2 regions of the Pseudoxanthomonas japonensis genome follow, and region 1 is predicted to be linked to the other one. Evidence: predicted binding sites of a transcription regulator. Region 1 holds the regulator's gene; the other holds the start of a gene.
What was found. Region 1 encodes FliA, which starts transcription of late flagellar genes. Its sites were predicted from a motif close to TAAAGTTTNNCNNNCNNNGGCCGATAA; they were not measured.

Region 1 (3,596 bases):
CCGCTGGCCTCGGTCAGCGCGACCGCAACCTGGTCGGCCAGCTCAACTGGCTGCGCGCGTCGGGCCAGGTCAAGACGCTGCTGTGCCTGCCGGCCAATTCGCACTTCTCCGACCTGGACGAAGTGGTCCGCCGCTTCAGCACCGTGCAGCCGCAAGGCGTGGTGCTGACCAAGCTGGACGAGACCGGTCGCCTGGGCAGCGCACTGAGCGTGGTCGTCGACCACCAGTTGCCGATGACCTGGGTGACCGATGGTCAGCGCGTCCCCGACGACCTCCACCGCGCCAACAGCGCCCACCTCGTGCTGCGGCTGGACCAGCTGCGCCGCGAAGCCGACGAACCCTGCTCCACCGAGGCCACCCATGTCGCCTGATCACCCGCTGCAGACCAACCCCCGCAGCACCCCGCCGTTGCCCGGCGCGTTCCATCCCGTGCGCGTCGTCGCCGTCACCGGCGGCAAGGGCGGCGTGGGCAAGACCAACGTGTCGGTCAACCTCGCCGTGTCGCTGGCCGAAATGGGCAAGCGCACGCTGCTGATGGACGCCGACCTCGGCCTGGCCAACGTGGACGTACTGCTCGGCCTGTCGCCGAAGTTCACGCTGGCCGACCTGATCGCCGGCCGTTGCGGCCTGGAGGACGTGCTGCTGGAAGGCCCCGAGGGCGTGCTGGTGGTGCCGGCTTCGTCGGGCTTCCGCCACATGGCCGAACTGACGCCGGCCGAGCATGTCGGCCTGGTCAACGTGTTCTCCGAACTGCAACGCGCGCTCGATTTCATGGTGGTGGACACCGCCGCCGGCATCAGCGACAGCGTGCTGACCTTCTGCCAGGCCGCGCAGGACACCGTGGTGGTGGTCTGCGACGAGCCGGCCTCGATCACCGACGCCTACGCCCTGATCAAGGTGCTGGCGCGCGAGCGCGGCCTGGACCGCGTGCACGTCATCGCCAACATGGTCCGCGACCCCAACGAGGGCCGGAAGCTGTACGAGAAGCTCGCCCGCGTCTGCGAACGCTTCCTCGGCGATGTCGCCCTGCATTACCTGGGTGCGGTGCCGCAGGACGACTGGCTGCGCCGCGCCGTGCAGCGCCAGCAGCCCGTCGTGAAGGCCTACCCTGGCAGCCCGTCCGCCCGCGCCATCACCGACATCGCGCGCACCACCGCGCGCTGGCAACCGCCGGTGGGTGCGCGCGGCAACGTGGAGTTCTTCGTCGAACGCCTGATCCAGCGCGGGGTGGCCGCATGAACACCGCCGCCGCCCAGTACCGCGCCGTGCAACGCGCCAGCGCGAACGACTTCGTCACCCAGCACGCCGACCTCGTGCGCCGCATCGCCCACCACCTGGCGGCGCGCCTGCCGGCCAGCGTAGAAATCGACGACCTGGTGCAGGCCGGCATGATCGGCCTGCTGGAAGCCTCGCGCAGCTACGACGCCGAACAGGGCGCGTCGTTCGAGACCTATGCGTCGATCCGCATCCGCGGCTCGATGATCGACGAGATCCGCCGTGGCGACTGGGTGCCGCGCTCGGTGCACCGTCGCGCGCGCCAGGCCGCCGCCACCGTGCGCGAGATCGAACAACGCACCGGCCGCGCCGCCATCGCCACCGAGGTCGCCAGCGCGATGGAGATGCCGCTGCCCGAATACCTGCGCCTGATGGAAGACGCCGCGCGCGGCCAGGTGCTGAGCCTGGAATCGCACATCGACGACCACGGCGAACCGAACACCTCGCGTACCGGCGGCCCCTCGCCGCAGCAGAACCTCGAACGCAGCGAGTTCCGCCAGCAGCTGGTCAAGTGCATCGGCCAGCTGCCGGAGCGCGAGCAACTGGTGCTGTCGATGTACTACGAGCAGGAACTCAACCTGAAGGAGATCGGTGCGGTGCTCGGCGTCAGCGAATCGCGCGTGTGCCAGATCCACGGCCAGTCGATGGTGCGCCTGCGCGGTCGCCTGCAGGTGTTCGAGAAGGCCGACGCCGGCCTGGAAGACGATGAGTGAAGAGGCGGGGAATGGGGAATTGGGAATGGGGAACGGAGCCCTGCGTCGTCTGCAGGTCAGCGTTGCTCCGGACGCGACAACACCGCCCACCTTCCCATTCCCTATTCCCGATTCCCCGCTCCCTAAACCTTTCCCGCCCCCGGCCGATATCCCCACCAGTCCCACCGTCCACGCAACACCGGAGCCTCCGTGACCAACAAGAACATGCGCATCCTGATCGTGGACGACTTCTCCACCATGCGCCGCATCATCAAGAACCTGCTCAACGACCTCGGCTACACCAACACCGCCGAGGCCGACGACGGCACCACCGCGCTGACCGCGCTGGGCCAGGGCAGTTTCGATTTCGTGGTCACCGACTGGAACATGCCGGGAATGACCGGCATCGAACTGCTCAAGGCGATCCGCGCCGATGACCGCTTCAAGACGTTGCCGGTGCTGATGGTGACCGCCGAGGCCAAGCGCGAACAGATCATCGAGGCCGCGCAGAACGGCGTGAACGGCTACATCATCAAGCCGTTCACCGCGCAGACGCTGGAAGAGAAGCTGGGCAAGATCTTCGAACGCCTGGGAGCGGCCGCCTGATGAACGCCGTCGCCGACGCCACCAGTGCCCGCGCGGCGTTGGTGGAGAAACTTCAGAGCGCGCTCGACGCGCTGGAACACGGCGACGAAGCCGGCTGGCGCCGCGAACTGGATGCCATCGCCGCCTGGCGCACGCAGCCGATGATGCAGGGCCTGGGCCGCCTGGCCCGTGAGCTGGCGCAGACGCTGGGCGAACTGCCGCCGCCGGAAGCCGGCGAACTCGACGATGCCTGCGCGCGCCTGGACCATGTGGTCGAGATGACCGAGCAGGCCAGCCACAAGACCCTCGACCTGGCCGAACAGTGCCGTGGCTATGCCACCGAGCTGAAAGGCACCGCGCTGTCGGCCGAACAGGCCGCGCTGGTGGACCGCATCGGCAAGGGGCTGTCCGAGATGGCGCTGGCGCAGAGTTACCAGGACCTGACCGGCCAGATCATCCGCCGCGTCGCCGGCATCGTGCGCCGCGTGCACGAGGGTTTCGGCGCGCTCGGCCTGCCGCCGCCGGAAAAAAACCGCGACAAGCCTTCAGAACTCGCCGGCCCGGCCGTTGCTGGTCTTGACCGCAACGCGTTCTCGCAGGACGACGCCGACGACCTGCTGTCCGGCCTGGGGTTGTAGCCCCGGGGGACGCGCGCTGCGGAACCGGAGACCTGCCATGCCCGCCGCCCGTCGTTCCCGCCACCCCGTCGTCCTGCTGTTCGTGGGATTGCTGCTGGTCTGCGATGTCGTGGTCGCGCGCTTCCTGCGCCGCCGCCACGGAAACGCGATGCCCCTGCTCGATTCCTCCCGCTGATCGTCCGCACCGGTAAACGCCCCGCCCATGTCCGCCGTCACGCCCGAAATCGCCGCCGACTTCCTGATCGAAGCACAGGAGATCCTCGACCGGCTGGGCGAACAGCTGGTGACGCTGGAACACGACCCGTCCGACAGCGGCCAGCTCAATGCGGTGTTCCGCGGCTTCCACACGCTGAAGGGCGGCGCCGGCTTCCTCGGCATCCAGGCCATGGTCAACCTCTGCCATGCC
Region 2 (3,596 bases), 590 kb from region 1:
CGTTGCTGCGCATCCGGAAGGCAGGCGGCCACCACGCCGACATAGGCGACATGGCCGTGGCGCGGCGTGTTGCCCAATGGCGTGCGGCAGCAGCCCGCGTACCAGCGCAGCAGTCCGCCTTCGCGCAGGCACAGGCCGGCGATGTGTTCTTCGCCCGCAGTGAACGTCACCGCATCGGGGTTCATTGCGATGATGTCTGTCCCTCCCTGCGCATCCATCACACCTGGCTGGCCGAGATGCCGCGCATACGCCTGGCAGTCGCGGCAATAGCAGGTGGCGCGCGCATACGCACGGCGCGCGTCCACCGTGCCCTGCACCTGTCCGCACCGGCAACGCAATTCGAGTGTCATGGAACACCTCGTCGTTGGACTTTGCCTGAGCGAGGGATACCGCATCCCGGATAAGCAGGACGTCAAACGGATGCGCATTGGCTGACTCGCAGGAAAACCGCCACCCCTGCTTCAGGCGGCGTTGGCTTCCGCGGCGACGTCCATGACCGCGCTCGCTTCGGGCGCAGCCATCGCGAGCGCACGCGCAAGCGGGCTCATGGCATGCGTCGCGTCGGCATCCTGCTCGTCCAGCGCCTGCATCACACGTTCCGAAAGCCCCCATTCACGTGCGACGGCGCGACCGATACGTGGCGACCAGCGGTGCAGCACGCGGGCCATCGACCCGGCGCCGGGAAATCCACCCGCCTGCGCCGCGACGACGTCGCGCAACGCCTGCACCACCACGATGGCGCCCAGCCCCTGCAACAGTGCCAGCAACTGCGCGGCGAACACCTCCTCGCGTCCGCCGGCACGCGCCGCATCCGCCGCGATCAGTGCGGTACGCTGCGTGTGGTCCCAGATCAGGTCGGGCAGGCGGCCGAACACGCCACCTTCCACCCGCATCACCGGCTGCATCAGTGCGACGGCGACCAGATGGCGCAGCCCGTCCACTCCGACCATCGCCACCGCGCGGTCGAGGCTCTCCACTGCTGGCCCATGGCTGCGATACAACGCACTGTTCGCGAGTTTCAGCAGGGTGGCCGCCAGCGTGGGATCGCGCGCGATGACGCCCGCGATATCGCGACTGGACGCGTCGTCGTCGTTGAGCGTGCTCAGCAGGTGCGGCAGCAGTTGCGGACGCCGCGGCAGGCGTTGCGGATCCTCCGCGAAACGCTGGAGCTTGCGGCGCACGGTCGCGATGACGGCGTCGCTGTCTTCCGCCGGCAGCGACGCCATCGCGTCGACCCCGGCGAACCGCAGCAGCGGCCCGGCCCAGTCCCGCGACGGTGCTTGCGGCGCGGCGGCGTCGCCGGCTGGCGTAGCAGGCGCTAGCGCCAACGCCGGCACGGACGCCGCGCGCCGGTTCCTGGACCACCAGTCGGTGACTTTCCCGAGCAACGCCACGCAGCCCATCCCTTCTTCGCATGTTCGATGTCATGCCATCGGCCATTCACGGAGAATCTTTAGCCCTCGTGAGGAAACGCTTCGCGTGGCCGCGATGTTCATGAACCTCGCCCACGCGAGGTCACACGGCGTTGATGCCGGTTGCGCGACGGTAACGCCACGGAACGCGACCCCTGCGCTTCCCCGACTTTCAACAGGAGTACCCGATGAACACCCAGAAGAAGATCCAGCACAGCCTCAACGACCTGATCGAGATCGCCCGCGACGGCCACGGCTTCTACACCGAGGCCGCCGGCAAGGTGAAGGATGCCGAACTCGCCGCGCTGTTCACGCGCATCGCCGGCGTCAAGCAGGACATCGTGGCGCGCCTCAGCGCGACCGTCGCCGCCACTGGCGGCACGCCCGCCGAACACGGCACGCTGGTCGGCAGCATGCAGCAGTTCTACGGCAAGGTCCGTGCCGCGCTGGGCGACACCACGTACGGCTATGTCTCCGAGCTGGAGGAATCCGAGGATCGCCTGCTGAAGGCGTTCAACGAGACCATCAGCGACGAGGACACGCCGGCCGCTGCGCGCGCCGAGGCCCAGGCGCTGCTGCCGAGCGTGCGCGAGTGCCACAACGTGATGCGCGACCGCAAGCAGGTGCTCAAGCACGCCAGCTGAGCCGCATGGCGATCTGACGAGCTGCCTGCACACGAAGCCCCGCCATCGCGGGGCTTCTTCATTGACGGCCTGCGACGTGCGGGCCGGTAGGACAGCAACAGGACTCAGCGGGACGTCTTGCGCACGCCCGCTTTGGATAGCCTCGCTGCCACGACAGCAAGGTCCTGCTTCCCGCGCATGTAATCCCCCCACGGATGTTCGCCGATACGCGCCATGCGCCGCGGCGCGGACGCCAGCGTGTAGGCGTCGCCGCCCTTGAGGCGGCCGAGTTCCTCCCAGCGCAACGGCATCGCCACCGGCGCGCCGTTGCGCGCGCGCAACGAAAACGACGCCACGCTGGTCGCACCGCGCCCGTTGCGCAGGTAGTCGATGAAGATGCGGCCTTTCCTGAACTTCTTCGTGGCCGTAGCCACATAGGCCAACGGTTCGGAGGCCGCCATCGACTCGGCGAACGCATGCGCGAAGTCCTTCACCTGTAGCCATGCGCACGCCGGCTTCAGCGGCACCACCACGTGCAGGCCCTTGCCGCCGGACGTGCGCACATGCGACGTCAATCCGAGGGCACGCAGACGTTTGCGCACCAGGCGCGCCGCGTCCACCACGCGCGCCCACGCGACGTCCGGCCCCGGATCCAGGTCGAACACGATCCGGTCGGCGAGATCGGGCGTCTTCGCCCGCGCGCCCCAGGGATGGAACTCGATCGCGTTGAACTGCGCCAGCTCCAGCAGACCGGCTTCATCGTTCACGAACAGATAGTCCGCACGCGCACTGCCCTCCTCTTCCAACGGCACCACACCGACGCGGTCCATGCCGGGCGTGTGGTGTTTCTGGAAGAAACACGGCCGCCCTGCGCCCTGCGGACAGCGCACGATGGACAGGGGTCGGCCCTCGATCTCCGGCAGCAGCCAGCGCGCCATCGCACGGTAGTAGTCGAAGACCTGCTGCTTGGTGATGCCGCTGCCGGGGAAGACGACGCGCTCGGGGTGCGTCAGTTCGACCGCCTCGGCGGACTTGGAGATGCGGTGAGTGGCAGGCATGGCGGATCCGGTGCGGTCAGCGGAAGAAGGCTCGCGCAGATCCGCGGCGCGTTTGTCGCGACGGATCGTCTTGAGCGAAGGCTGCCGCAACAAGCCCTGGTTGCCCAGGCCATGGTGGAAGACTTCTGCCACCAGCGTCGGCGTGACCCAGCGGGCGCGCCGAAGCTCCGGATCATCGACCTCGACGCGAGCTGTCGGCGCGCTGCGCGCGCGTGGCGCCAGTTGCGCGGCGAGCGTGTCGAGCTGCTCATGGCTGAAGCCCGTGCCCACGCGGCCCGCGTAGCGCCAGCCGCGGGCGCCCTCTGGCGCGGCCAGCAGCAGCGCACCCAGGCCGCTGCGGCTTCCTTTGGGCGCGGTGTAACCGACGACCGCGAATTCGTCCGACGCGCGCTGCTTGATCTTGCGCCAGGCGTCCCCGCGCCCCGCCCGGTACGGCGCATCGGCACGCTTGCTGATGATGCCTTCCAGTCCGCGCTCCAGCGCCATCGCCAGCGCATCGTCGC

Region 2: the regulator FliA is predicted to act here: its motif matches at 1,430-1,456, upstream of ACGHX3_RS08220 (HDOD domain-containing protein).

The regions. Positions count from the first base shown of each region.
Region 1 is NZ_CP171632.1:2,393,896-2,397,491, forward strand. It holds gene flhF (flagellar biosynthesis protein FlhF) at 1-371, shown strand, start outside; gene ACGHX3_RS11015 (MinD/ParA family protein) at 361-1,239, shown strand; gene ACGHX3_RS11020 (RNA polymerase sigma factor FliA) at 1,236-1,988, shown strand; gene ACGHX3_RS11025 (chemotaxis response regulator CheY) at 2,193-2,573, shown strand; gene ACGHX3_RS11030 (protein phosphatase CheZ) at 2,573-3,190, shown strand; gene ACGHX3_RS11035 (hypothetical protein) at 3,228-3,365, shown strand; gene ACGHX3_RS11040 (chemotaxis protein CheA) at 3,393-3,596, shown strand, end outside.
Region 2 is NZ_CP171632.1:1,804,643-1,808,238, reverse strand. It holds gene ACGHX3_RS08225 (DUF6151 family protein) at 1-350, opposite strand, end outside; gene ACGHX3_RS08220 (HDOD domain-containing protein) at 462-1,394, opposite strand; gene ACGHX3_RS08215 (PA2169 family four-helix-bundle protein) at 1,601-2,056, shown strand; gene ligD (DNA ligase D) at 2,161-3,596, opposite strand, start outside.